DNA from 4 places in the Xenorhabdus bovienii SS-2004 genome. Region 2 is predicted to be linked to each of the others. Evidence: predicted binding sites of a transcription regulator. Region 2 holds the regulator's gene; each other region holds the start of a gene.
What was found. Region 2 encodes Fur, which represses iron uptake genes when iron is present. Its sites were predicted from a motif close to ATAATAATGAGAACNACTATCAA; they were not measured.
Positions count from the first base shown of each region.

Region 1: XBJ1_RS14095 (TonB-dependent hemoglobin/transferrin/lactoferrin family receptor) is a predicted target of Fur. The motif match lies at 1,824-1,846, and genes of this name have one in related genera.
Region 3: sodA (superoxide dismutase [Mn]) is a predicted target of Fur. The motif match lies at 1,992-2,014, and genes of this name have one in related genera.
Region 4: ftnA (non-heme ferritin) is a predicted target of Fur. The motif match lies at 1,760-1,782, and genes of this name have one in related genera.

Region 1 is NC_013892.1:3,235,037-3,238,437, forward strand. Features, by position in the region: gene betA (choline dehydrogenase) at 1-293, shown strand, start outside; gene XBJ1_RS14085 (GNAT family N-acetyltransferase) at 461-898, opposite strand; gene XBJ1_RS14090 (YtxH domain-containing protein) at 1,056-1,577, opposite strand; gene XBJ1_RS14095 (TonB-dependent hemoglobin/transferrin/lactoferrin family receptor) at 1,917-3,401, shown strand, end outside.
Region 2 is NC_013892.1:1,127,596-1,130,996, reverse strand. Features, by position in the region: gene XBJ1_RS04795 (beta-N-acetylhexosaminidase) at 1-1,417, shown strand, start outside; gene fur (ferric iron uptake transcriptional regulator) at 1,538-1,987, opposite strand; gene fldA (flavodoxin FldA) at 2,168-2,701, opposite strand; gene ybfE (LexA regulated protein) at 2,875-3,162, opposite strand.
Region 3 is NC_013892.1:57,967-61,367, reverse strand. Features, by position in the region: gene XBJ1_RS00245 (phosphoglycolate phosphatase) at 1-98, shown strand, start outside; gene trpS (tryptophan--tRNA ligase) at 103-1,137, shown strand; gene sodA (superoxide dismutase [Mn]) at 1,293-1,919, opposite strand; gene acs (acetate--CoA ligase) at 2,291-3,401, shown strand, end outside.
Region 4 is NC_013892.1:2,527,165-2,530,565, forward strand. Features, by position in the region: gene copD (copper homeostasis membrane protein CopD) at 1-442, opposite strand, end outside; gene copC (copper homeostasis periplasmic binding protein CopC) at 442-828, opposite strand; gene ftnA (non-heme ferritin) at 1,053-1,556, opposite strand; gene XBJ1_RS19910 (DNA polymerase III subunit theta) at 1,890-2,120, shown strand; gene pip (prolyl aminopeptidase) at 2,169-3,122, opposite strand; gene yebF (protein YebF) at 3,202-3,401, opposite strand, start outside.

The DNA of each region.
Region 1 (3,401 bases), 2.1 Mb from region 2:
GAGCCGAAACCGCCTTTCATCCATCCTGTAGCTGTAAGATGGGTACTGATGAAATGGCCGTTGTGGATGGTCAGGGACGTGTGCATGGTGTCAAAAACTTACGTGTGATTGATGCTTCGATCATGCCGGAAATTATTACCGGTAATTTGAATGCCACAACGATTATGATCGCAGAAAAAATCGCCGATAAAATTCGGGGTCGTAATCCACTACCACGCAGTCAGGCAAAATATTATGTTGCCAATGGCGCACCAGCTCGCAAATCGGCACAGAATACGCCATCAGTGAATTAATTTTCGCCAATATAAAATCAACGACCAGTACGAGAAAATTGGATATATGCAATACTGTTTGCACAACCATATTTCTCGTATTGGTATTTAAAACAAGCCAGATATTGATGGATACCTATTTTCAATACCAAGACATTTTTCTTAAAAAGGAAGCAATGAAAAAGTGATTATGCTAAATCCAACGTCATAAAAATATGTTCTGCACCTTCTTCCAAATAGATTTCCCCACGCGCTTGATAGCCTAAGCTTTCATAAAATGGCTGGGCATGGCATTGCGAGGATAAACCGATGCCTACAATTCCATTTTTACGCCCATAGTCTTCAATAAACTCCATTACTTTACGACCAATGCCTTTGCCGCGATACGCCTTCAATACCGCGACACGTCCTACTTTAAGCATATTGTTGTCCATTGGGACTGCACGTAATACTCCGATTGGTTTTTCACCATCAAATATCAGGACATGCAGAGCAATATCATCATATTCATCAATATCAATTTCTGCATCAAATCCTTGCTCATCAGTAAATACTTGTTTACGAATGGCAAAAGCTGGCTGAATTAATTCTGGATTTTCTCTTCCTACGCTGTATTTTATTTCCATTATTATGTCCTGAATGTGATTTGCAGAATACATATTAAATTACGGGTAAGAAAATAGCTAAGTCAAGTTGATAACAGAGGAAAAATAAGGGCAACCTTTTTTCAGGTCGCCCTTTAGTATTAATTTATTTTTACTGACAGGATATTGAATCGCAGAATTAACTTTCTTCTGTTTTATTGCCGTCACTTTTGAAACTATTGATAAAATCATCAGCCTGCTTATTGGCATCAGATTTTATTTCTTCCGCCTTTGATTTCACATCATCTTTAAACTGATTAACCTTATCGGTGGCCTGATGCTGTATATCATCCGTTTTGGTTTTCACCTTATCCAGCGTATCATTCACAGACTTCGTAACTTCATTTTTCACATCTGCCGCTTTGGATTTCATCTGATCGGCCAGATGATTGGCAGAATGACTTATCTGATTTTGTACTTCCTTAGACTTATCTACCAGACTATGACCTTCACGTATGGCACTTTCTTTCACTTCCTGTGATTTTTCCTTGGCACTATCCACTATTCCAGTGGTTTTTTGTTCAGCGTCATTTTTCATCTGGGTAGCACTTTCTTCAGCTTGTCGGGCAGAGTCTTCCACTTTTGGAGAACCATCATCACAACCAGCAAGCAATGCTACGAGACCTGCAAGAATCAGAGAACTGAGAATCTTTTTCTTCATTGACTAACCCCTTGTACTTAAGAAAATTGCACTTACGGAAATGACCTCACCAATGAGTGTTCTGGCCGTTTAGTACCACAACATCCCATAAGCACTTTGATCTCACTGCCAACGCAGTCAGCAATTGAGAAAGCATAACGACACGGGTAATCATTTCAATCATCCAGCAGCAAACCCGTAAAAATGTCAGATAACCTGATCTATCACAGTACATTCCATCACCATAACACTTCTCAAAACACACAAATAAAAATAATTCTCATTTTTATTTGCCCGATTTAATTTCTTAGGTGACTTATAACAATGCAATATTTCATTCCATCATGTTTCAGGAAATTTATGGCAAATAATAGTCAAAATTTAGGAAAACGCCCAATTATGGCCATCATTCGAAAAATTTTAAGAAGTACATTCTCAGGTACATTAGTGTTGGGTAGTGCATTGTCCAGCCAAGTTTTAGCCGCTGAAAATCCATCTGACCAGAAATCTGAAAAGCAAAATGAGGTGGTTAAATTACCATCGCTTTCAGTTGTAGGTAGTTTACACAACAGCACCAGTGCCGGCAGCTCATCGCTAAAAAAAACCGATATTGAACGCACTCAGGCAGATAATGTTGCTCAGTTGCTGGATCAATTGCCTGGGGTTTCTATGTCTGGTTCTCCACGTCCCGGTGGACAAACTTTGAATATTTGGGGCATGGGTGAGTCAGAAGATATCAAAATCACGCTGGACGACGCCCCAAAAGGGTTTGAGAAATATCTGCAGGGTTCCATCTTTATTGAGCCTGAATTAATCAAACGTATAGATGTTGATAAAGGCCCGCACAATTTGTTGAATGGCAATGGTGGATTTGGTGGCTCCGTTAAGATTGTAACTAAAGATGCCGGCGATTTATTACGTCCCGATGAAAATTTTGGTGGGCTGTTGAAATACAGCTATCACACGAATGACAGGCAAAATATTTACAGTGGTGCCATTTACGGCAGAGATCCAGATGGTTTTGCCGATGCGTTGCTGTATGCCAGCAAACGCGACGGTGGCAATATTAAACGTCCTGATGGAACACATTTTGAGTATTCACAGAATAATCAGACTTCTTATTTGCTGAAAACTAATTTTTATCTCAATGATACTCATACGCTGAGTTTTTCAGCCATGCGATCTGAATCGGATGGATGGCAGCCCTGGGCCGCTAAGCGAGATAAGATGAATGTTCCATCAGAATGGGACATAGAGAGATATGGTTGGGAAGGAGCATGGCAGAGAAAATTGGTCTTTCGCAATCAGATTGATCAAAACTACACAGCCAAATGGAATATTGCACCAGAGGAGAATCCGTGGCTGAATCTGACACTAACCTCTGCCTATTCTGTAACCAAACAAAACGATCGCCGCCCAGAAGGAAAAGATGTAACGCTGACTTCAGCAAGCCTAATGGGACAAAAAAGTTGGGTTAAATACATCGATACGATGGTTGATATCAACAATAAAAGCGTATTTTCAACAGGCAGTATAGAACACGAATTTTTGCTGGGAACACGCTGGCATAAGAATGATCGTGACACATTAATATTCGATAAAAACACGGTTAATAACTCTGAATTTAATTATGGTTATTACCAGCCTTATTATATGCCCGCCGGAGAACAGCAAACTTACAGCATATATATGCAGGACTCCTTAAAACTGGGAAGTATTACCATTACTCCAGGCGTCCGTTACGATCATATAAAGAATATTGGCGAAGAAAATAAAGCGCCTAGGTATAACAACAAATTGCCTGAAATAAACCATGATTATAGTGGTGTAACCTATACTGGCTGG
Region 2 (3,401 bases):
GGGAAGTGGCTATTTTAGTCGTCAGGATTACATTGATATCTTGAAATATGCCAAAGCGCGCCAGATAGAAGTGATCCCCGAGATTGATACCCCTGCTCACGCTCGTGCAGCGGTTGTGTCGATGGAAGCCCGTTACAAAAACCTGATGGCACAGGGGAAAGAGCAGGAGGCCAATGAATATCGCCTGCTTGACCCGACTGATACCACGAATGCGACATCAGTACAGTTCTACGATCGCCGCAGTTATTTAAATCCGTGTATGGATTCCTCCAAACGGTTTGTTGACAAAATTATCAGCGAAATCGCTTTAATGCACAGAGAAGCGGAATTACCGTTGAAAACATGGCATTTTGGTGGTGATGAAGCGAAAAACATTCGTTTGGGAACGGGGTATCAGGACAAAGATGGCCCAATAGAACCGGGCAAAGGGATCATCAACAAAAAGATAGAAGACAAACCGTGGGCAAAATCTCAGGCTTGCCAAAAAATGATAGCGCAGGGCATTGTTAAAGATGTTAGTGAACTTGACAGTCATTTTGCCATTGAAGTCAGCAAGATCGTCAATACTCACGGCATTGATACAATGCAGGCATGGCAGGATGGCTTGAAACATGCGAAGTCGGCAAAAGATTTCGCCACCAAGCATGTGGCAGTGAATTTCTGGGATACACTCTATTGGGGAGGCTATGATTCTGCCAATGATTGGGCGAATAAGGGCTATCGAGTGGTCGTTTCCAGCCCTGATTATGTCTACCTTGATATGCCGTATGAAGTTAGTCCGAAAGAGCGCGGCTACTATTGGGCAACACGCTTCAACGATGAAGCAAAAATTTTCAGTTTTGCGCCGAACAATATGCCACAAAATGCTGAAACATCGGTGGATCGCGACGGCAACCGCTTCAATACCCAGAGCAACAAACATTGGCCGGGAGCTTATGGGCTATCAGGGCAATCATGGAGCGAAACCGTGCGTACTGATGATCAGATGGAATACATGATTTACCCGCGCTTGTTGCCATTGGCGGAACGTGCATGGCATCAGGCGAGTTGGGAACAGAATTACCAGCAGGGCAGGGAATATAAGGGCGGCGTAACACATTATGTTGATACTAATGCGATCAACAATGATTGGATAGATTTTGCCAATTTGATGGGACAACATGAGCTGGCTAAATTGGACAAAGCTAACATCGCCTATCGGTTGCCAGTACCTGGGGGAAGGATTGTATCCGGAACGTTGGAAGCCAATATCGCCTTGCCGGGGCTAGCGATCCAGTATTCGCTGGATGGCGGTAAAACATGGGCGATTTACGATGACAGGCAGCGTCCACATGTCAGCAATAATGTGAAAGTGCGCTCTGTCAGTACTGATGGTAAGCGTTTTAGCCGAGATGAAGAAGTAAAAATCACGCTCTGATATTTCTTTTAAAAAGCAGCCTGCCGATTAGCTTGAGCTAATCGGCAGTAGCTTATTCAGACTACATGAGACACAGAAGTGGATAATTGTCAGAACTTCTTATCGTGTCGTGCTTTCTCATCATGAGTTTTCATCATGCATTGTGCTATCTTTGCGGCAATCACCAGCAGTACAGTGACCATACAAGTAGAGACTATGGTTTGACAGCTTGATCCCGTAACGTTCAGCGATATCTTTCTGGCGCTCTTCAATAAACTCATCACTGAACTCAATGACTTTACCGCAGTCAAGGCAAATCAGATGGTCATGGTGATGCTGTTGAGTGAGTTCAAAAACCGATTTACCGCCTTCAAAATTGTGACGTGTGACAATGCCGGCATCATCGAACTGGTTCAACACGCGATAGACAGTGGCGAGGCCAATCTCTTCACCGATATCAATCAGTTTTTTGTAGAGATCTTCCGCACTGACATGATGGCATTCTGGATCCTGTAGCACTTCCAAAATTTTCAGGCGTGGAAGTGTTACTTTAAGTCCAGCATTTTTCAATGCTTTATTGTTGTCGGTCATGCGGATTCAGTCCTGTAACTTAGTAAGGTGAACTTATGATACTTGGGTGTATCGTGAGAGAATCATGATTCTGTTTCACGTGATAGATTATAGGCACGGATACTTGAAATGAAAACCATACCTATCCCGATATCATGACACATTATTGAGGAATTATCCCGTGAAAAGGAGCTTGGCTCCTTATACACCAAGAATTTCTGACAGGCTCATCTCGGCCTTAATCTGCTGTACCCAAGTTTCAACGCGCTCATCCGTCAATTCTGGCTGGCGATCTTCATCGATAGCAAGGCCAATAAAATGGTTATCATCAGCCATACCTTTGGAGACTTCAAAGTGATACCCTTCGGTTGGCCAGTGACCTACGATAATAGCACCAAGAGGTTCAATGATATCGCGAATCGTCCCCATCCCATCACAGAAGTACTCTGCGTAATCTTCCTGATCGCCACAGCCGAACAGAGCGATGAGTTTGCCATCGAAATTGATCTCTCCCAGTGTCGGGAAGAAATCATCCCAGTCACACTGAGCTTCACCATAATACCAAGTCGGAATGCCGAGCAGCAGGATATCGAAAGCTTCAATATCTTCTTTGCTGCTTTTGGCAATATCGTGGACTTCAGCAACATCAGCACCGCCCAATTTTTTTTGGATCATTTTGGCAATGTTCTCTGTGTTGCCTGTATCGCTGCCGAAGAATATACCTATTATTGCCATAAAATGGGTTAACCTCTTATTTTAATTGTGTATTAAGCTATACACATCACGCTGAAACCAGCAGGAAAAATGTCAGTTTTAATAAAATTAAAAGCGTTATTTTGACCAAACATCAATGACAAGTCTGTCAGATTTGTGTGGTAACGTCGTTTCATACTGTCGAGTGAAAGCCGTTAATTAGTAAGGTGATTTTCTGCCAGTTGAGCTAATAACATTTGTTCAATCAGCTCGCTGCGGCTGATATTGCGCTCTTTTGCCAGATGGTTTAAAGCATCGATGGCATCTTCATTGAGCTTCAATTCCACTCGACGCAGTCCTTTGACTTTATCTCTGCGCAACTGGTTGCGTTTATTGATCCTAAGCTGCTCGTCCCTGGACAGCGGATTCGTTTTCGGTCGCCCTGGCCTGCGTTCATCTGCGAACAAATCCAGTGTGGTGCGATCAGTTTGTTCTTTTGCCATAAATTCAATTGTAAAGGGCGTGTACCAATAGTATAGCGGGCAATGATACCTTAGCTGGGCGCGAGCCGCTACTGGTTGATGGGAGAGATATCTGGCAGGAAGATAGAGATATGGGGGAGTGGGTTATTTCAGGATATGCATCGTTGATTTTCTGGCTCAGACGGGGGGGTTAAAACTCAAAGTTTTCATTGGCTCTTTCCACATCGGGATGGCATAACGAGCCAACGTTATTGATACTT
Region 3 (3,401 bases), 1.1 Mb from region 2:
AATCGATAGCATTAAGCCACCCAGATTATATATTGGACCATTTCCCGGATTTACTACCGGCTATCGGATTATCTACGTTAAAACTTCAGGAAGCGTAACAAAATGAACGAACCCACTGTAATGAAACCAAACTCCCAAAAACCTATTGTATTCAGCGGCGCACAGCCTTCCGGTGAATTGACCATCGGTAACTACATGGGGGCGTTACGTCAGTGGGTTAAAATGCAGGATGAGTATGATTGCATCTATTGCATCGTTAACCAGCATGCTATTACCGTGCGCCAAGACCCAAATGAATTGAAAAAACGCACGCTTGATACGCTTGCACTTTACCTCGCATGTGGCATTGACCCCAAGAAAAGTACGATCTTCGTTCAGTCACACGTTCCACAGCATTCTCAATTAAGTTGGGTACTTAACTGTTACACCTATTTTGGTGAACTCGGCCGTATGACCCAGTTTAAAGATAAATCAGCTCGTCATGCGGAAAACATCAACGCAGGGTTATTTAGTTATCCGGTTCTGATGGCCGCAGATATTCTGCTTTATCAAGCCAATCAAATCCCTGTGGGAATTGACCAGAAACAGCATCTTGAATTGAGCCGTGATCTGGCACAGCGCTTTAATGCTATTTACGGTGATATTTTCACCGTACCAGAACCATTCATTCCAACGGGTGGTGCTAAAGTGATGTCTTTGCAAGATCCAGCCAAGAAAATGTCAAAGTCGGATGATAACTGTAATAACGTTATTGCCCTGCTGGAAGATCCAAAATCTGTCGCGAAAAAAATCAAACGTGCAGTTACCGATTCTGAAGATCCACCTCGTGTACGCTATGATCTGGAAAACAAACCGGGTGTTTCCAACCTGCTGGATATTCTTTCTGGTGTCACCGGCAAAACCATTGCTGAATTGGAAGCTGAGTTTGAAGGAAAAATGTACGGTCATTTGAAAGGCGCTGTCGCAGATGCTGTATCCGAAATGCTAACTGATTTGCAAGAACGTTATCATCATTTCCGTAATGATGAAGCATTGCTAAATCAAATCATGGCAGAAGGGGCAGCCAAGGCACAAGCCCGTGCTCAGGCGACTTTGGATAAAATCTACGATGCGGTAGGTTTGCTCGCTCATCCGTAATCGTTCGATATACTTTCGGGTAATACATTTTTTCCTCTCAATAAATTATTGATAGCTATTAAAGTATTACCCACGCATGATAACAATAATATCGAATAGTCAAAATGCTGGCCATAGCATTGACCAGCATTATTGAGAGAAATAAATCTCACTAATTACTTAATTTTTTCTTCGTAACGCTTTGCTGCCTCATCCCAGTCCACTACATGCCAAAACGCCTTAATATAGTCTGGACGGCGGTTTTGATATTTCAGGTAATAAGCGTGTTCCCACACATCCAGACCCAGAATCGGGTAACCTGAAGCACCGGCAATTTCCTCTCCCATTAACGGACTGTCCTGATTGGCAGTTGAAACAACCGCAAGTTTGCCATCTGCTTTTAGAACCAACCATGCCCAGCCAGAGCCAAAGCGGGTTGCAGCCGCCTGCTCAAATTTTTCCTTAAAGATCTCAATGCTACCTAAATCCCTCTCAATGGCCGTTTTCAAAGCACCACCTAAGACCGTTCCCAATTTTAATCCTTTCCAGAACAGACTATGGTTTGAGTGACCGCCCGCATTATTGCGAATAAAAGTGCGCTTATCCGCAGGGATTTTATCAAGCTGCTGGATCAGATCATCAATATGAAGTTTAGCTAATTCAGGGAAAGCTTCCAACGCTGTATTCGTGTTAGTCACGTAGGTTTGATGGTGTTTGGTATAATGAATTTCCATCGTCGGCTTATCGAAATGAGGCTCCAACGCATCATAAGAGTAAGGTAGAGCGGGCAGTGAATAGCTCATGTCATATCTCCAGTAGTTTAGAATGTATAAGGCTCACAGCTTGTGAACAACATAGTTATTATAATGACTTAAACAGCAATGAAAATGATTATCAATTCCATATTATAACTAGGGTTTCCTTTCCATTTCTCAGTTTCATTTCTTCATTAGATAGAATAACTAAATAAAATCCATAAGTTAGTCGTTCTCTCCAAAGATTAAATTATCAACAGAACTTAATTTCTCTCAAACACGCCGCATTAATTGATCATTCCATGAAATGCATTCTCTTTAATGCGTGATCTTCCGCGCAAAAAAGAAACAAAACTTCTCTTTACACTTTAGTTAACGTTGTTTTGACATAGTATTAACAATCGCAAGGAGATAAAAATATGACTCAGATAATCAAGCATCTTATTCCTGCTGACATTGCAGAAACGGCCCTGATAAGCAAACAACAATATCTACAAGATTACCAATGGTCACTACAAGATCCTGAAGCGTTCTGGAGTGAGAAAGGTAAGATAGTGGATTGGATTAAACCTTATACTCAGGTTAAAAACACCTCTTTCGACCCAGGGCATGTCAGTATCCGCTGGTTTGAAGATGGCACACTGAATTTAAGTGCCAACTGCCTTGACCGCCATTTGCAGGAACGTGGTGAGCAAACCGCTATCATCTGGGAAGGAGACAATCCCGCAGAATCCAAGCATGTTACGTATCGCGAGCTATATCATGATGTCTGCCAATTCGCCAATGTATTGAAAAAACTTGATGTCAAAAAAGGTGATGTCGTTGCGATTTATATGCCAATGGTACCCGAAGCCGCCGTTGCCATGCTGGCCTGTACCCGAGTTGGTGCAATCCATTCCGTGATTTTTGGTGGTTTTTCTCCTGATGCCATTGCTGGCAGGGTTATCGATTCCAATGCCAAGCTGATTATTACCGCAGATGAAGGGATACGTGCAGGCCGCGTTATTCCATTGAAAAAGAATGTCGATGAAGCACTGAGTAATCCAGCCGTAACCGACGTTGTTAATGTGGTAGTCTTCAAGCGTACTGGTAACACCAAAAGCTGGCAGGAAGGTCGTGATTTGTGGTGGCATGAGTTGATCGAAAATGTCAGCACAGATTGCCCTGCCGAAGAAATGAATGCCGAAGATCCACTTTTCATACTTTATACCTCTGGCTCAACCGGCAAACCTAAAGGGGTTCTACATACCACTGGCGGTTATCTGGTCTATGCTTCTTTGACTTTCAAATACACGTTTGATTACCGCCCTGGGGAGATCTACTGGTGTACAGCCGATATTGGCTGGGTAACCGGCCACAGCTACCTTCTGTATGGGCCTCTCTCCTGCGGTGCAACATCATTGATGTTTGAAGGTGTACCAAACTACCCCGATGTCAATCGCCTCTGTCAGATCGTTGATAAACATCAGGTTAATATTATCTATACTGCACCAACCGCCATTCGTGCATTAATGGCTGAAGGCGATAAGG
Region 4 (3,401 bases), 1.4 Mb from region 2:
ACCCGATATTCCCCTCATGCATTGCAGCATGACCAATGAAAGCATGGCTTGACAGCAAAATAACAGAGCAGGCCAACAATAAGAAATTTCTAGTTTTAGTATGAAAAAAGAACAAGCACACAACAGCAAGTGCTGCAACCAACAGCTGCCATTTCCACACTTTGCCAAAAGCAGTTCCCAGCACGGCTAGCCAAATATCGAACTGATAAACATCATGCCAGCCATCTCCCATTAATCCTGTCTGTATGATAAACCAGGCTATTGAAGTTATTAAGGCCAGCACAGTGCTGATTGACACTCCGACTCTCAACCGTTCTCTCATCAGTACCGAAAAACGGCCTGAGGCGAGCATGACAGTAAACAGACTGAGGCCAAACATCAGCATGACTACCACAAAATGAAAGAAACGGCAAAGTATGTATAACGCCTCAAGCGAAATCATTATTTTACAGTAAAGTTATAAGCGCCTTTTGTTTTATGTCCATCGACAGAGAGCACACTCCAGTCGACGCTATATTCTCCCGCGACAAGTTTATCTTCAACTGGCAGAATTAATTTAGTCTTAGTGTCAGGATCAAGTTCTAGCTTACCCGTTTTGACGGTTTTCTTTTCTGGGCCAATCAGTTTTACTTTACTAAACCCAAGCTCAATACGCTCTGAAAAGCTCAAAGTTATAGCTTGTGGAATTGCTTCAACGGTTGTGTTTTCTGCTGGCGTCTGGTCTTTCAAATACGCATGAGCCAAAGCCTGTTGACAAGACATTCCGACAAATAGAACCACTAGAGCAGATAATTTAGCCCAGAATGAACGGAGACTAAGAATGGACATAATAGATAACCCTTTAATATACAGGTGAATTTTCATACCTAAATAGGGATTCTATATCAAAAAACAGGTTTAATCTGCGATAATCTGCGGCCAAAGTCATGACCTGTGAACCACTACGCAAAAATGAGGACAAAAATGAAAAGAACCGTAATTCCTGCCACAAAAACAAACGAAAAAGCGGAAATTACGGTAAAAAAACCAGATGAACTTATTTTGCTTATCTATCAGGCATGTGCTGGTACAGACAATCCTTTCAGATCTTTATCCAGTAAGAACAGCGAGTTGCCACTTTCACCTACCATACCCAATTTATCCAGAATGGATTTGAACAGTTTTTCTTCTTCATGTTGTTCAGCAACGTACCACTGTAGGAAATTAAAAGTAGAGTAATCCTGTGTCATCATCGCTACATGAGCCAGCTTGTTAATCTCTTCTGTGATCAATTTTTCATGTTTATAGGTCTGATTGAATACATCAGAGATGGAGTTAAATTCAACCGGAGGGGCCTGAATAGCACCGAGAACAGGCATTGCTCCCGTGTCACCCAAATAATCAAACAGACGCTGCATGTGCTGCATTTCTTCCTGTGAATGGGCTCTCAAAAATGCAGCCGCGCCTTCATATCCTTTGTCACTACACCATGCACTCATTTGCAAATATAGGTTGGCAGAATAAAACTCCAGATTTAATTGCTCATTTAATTTCTTAACCATTTCTTGTTTTAACATCAACCCATACTCCTAGTAACTTATTAAATTCCGCATATTATGCCTATTAAAAATAAATAAAACAAAAATAAAATAAAAATATTCAATCGATTGATAATTAAGAGTTTATTTAAAATAAATAATAAGAATAAATCTCATTAAATATAAGAAAATAAGAATCACTTTTATTTAATTAAATATCTAATTGAAAAAATAAATAGTCAATAGAAATGATAATTAATATTATTAATGTTTAGTTGGTCATTTTTACCACAATTAAACAACTTGCTAAATAAAGAGGTCTCGATTAATTTTATCTCGTAAAAATGAGTGTTAATTTTTAGAGAGGATATGATGGTTCATAACTTAGCCAAGTTATCTAAAGATGAAATGGATAAGGTCAATGTTGATTTAGTTGCATCAGGAGTTGCATTTAAAGAACGCTATAACATGCCTGTCATTCCTGACACAGTTGAACAATCTCAACCACAGCACTTGAGAGAATATTTCCGGCAGAGATTAAGTCATTACCGCGAGCAATCAAGGTACTTTTCACGCTTACCTTATGAACCCAGAAGTCGTTAGAGATGGGACAAAGAAGATAACCACCACTTAAGTGGGTGGTTATCTCTGCTATTTTCCAGCAAACTTATCAGTCGCCTTGATCAATTGGTGTAAAATACCTGCTTCGTCAAAGGAATGACCAGCACCTTCTACAATATGCAACTCCGCTTCCGGCCATGCTTTTGCCAGATCCCATGCATTCTGTAACTGACATACCATATCATAACGTCCATGAATGATCGCCGCAGGAACATGCCTGATAAGATCAATATGGTCTAATAACTGCTGTGTATTATCCATAAAGCCGTTATTAACGAAGTAGTGATTTTCAATACGAGCAAATGCCAGAGCAAATTTATCTTCTGAGAATGAATCTACATTTTCAGAAGGCAATAATGTTACTGTCTCACCTTCCCAAAGGCTCCATAAACGGGCAGCTTCCAACTGTACTTCCGGATCATCACTCATCAGACGTTTACGGTAAGCGTCCATTACATCTTCACGTTCTTCCTCGGAAAGGATAGATATCATGCGTTCCCATTTATCTGGGAAAAAACGGGAAGCACCGTCCTGATAATACCAATGCAATTCTTGGGTACGAAGTAGAAAAATACCCCTTAACACCAGCTCTGATACACAACTCGGATGTTTCTGAGCATAAGCCAGAGACAAAGTTGTTCCCCATGAACCGCCAAAAACCAGCCAGCTATCAACTCCCATCAAATTACGCAGGCGCTCAATATCATCAATCAAGTGCCATGTTGTATTGTTTTCAAGACTGGCATGGGGTTTGGAGCGCCCACAACCACGTTGATCAAACAACATGACATGGTAGCACTCAGGGTCAAATAACTGTCGATGATAATTTGCGCTCCCTCCACCAGGGCCTCCATGAATGAATACCGCAGGTTTACCTTTTGGATTGCCGCACAGTTCCCAGTAAACCTGATGTCCATCTCCAGTATCCAGATATCCCGTTTGGTACGCGTCATAAGCCGGATAGAGTTTTCGTAGTTCCGCCATAAAGACCTCTCACTGGTTAAATAAAACGGGATACACTCCCAGTATCCCGAATACATTTAAAAATATCATGACAAACTATTTACTTTACCTCACTATAATTGATTGTATCTTTTTGACAATCAATTGTGACATTGTAACTTTTGTCTCTTTGGGAGCCACGAACAATAAGCGGAACCTGTAACGCATTTCTATCGCCAGTCATATCATTGACATTTACCCATGCAATGGGCTTTGACGTTCCTAATTGTTTCCTGTCCTTATCCCAGTGATGAATACGAT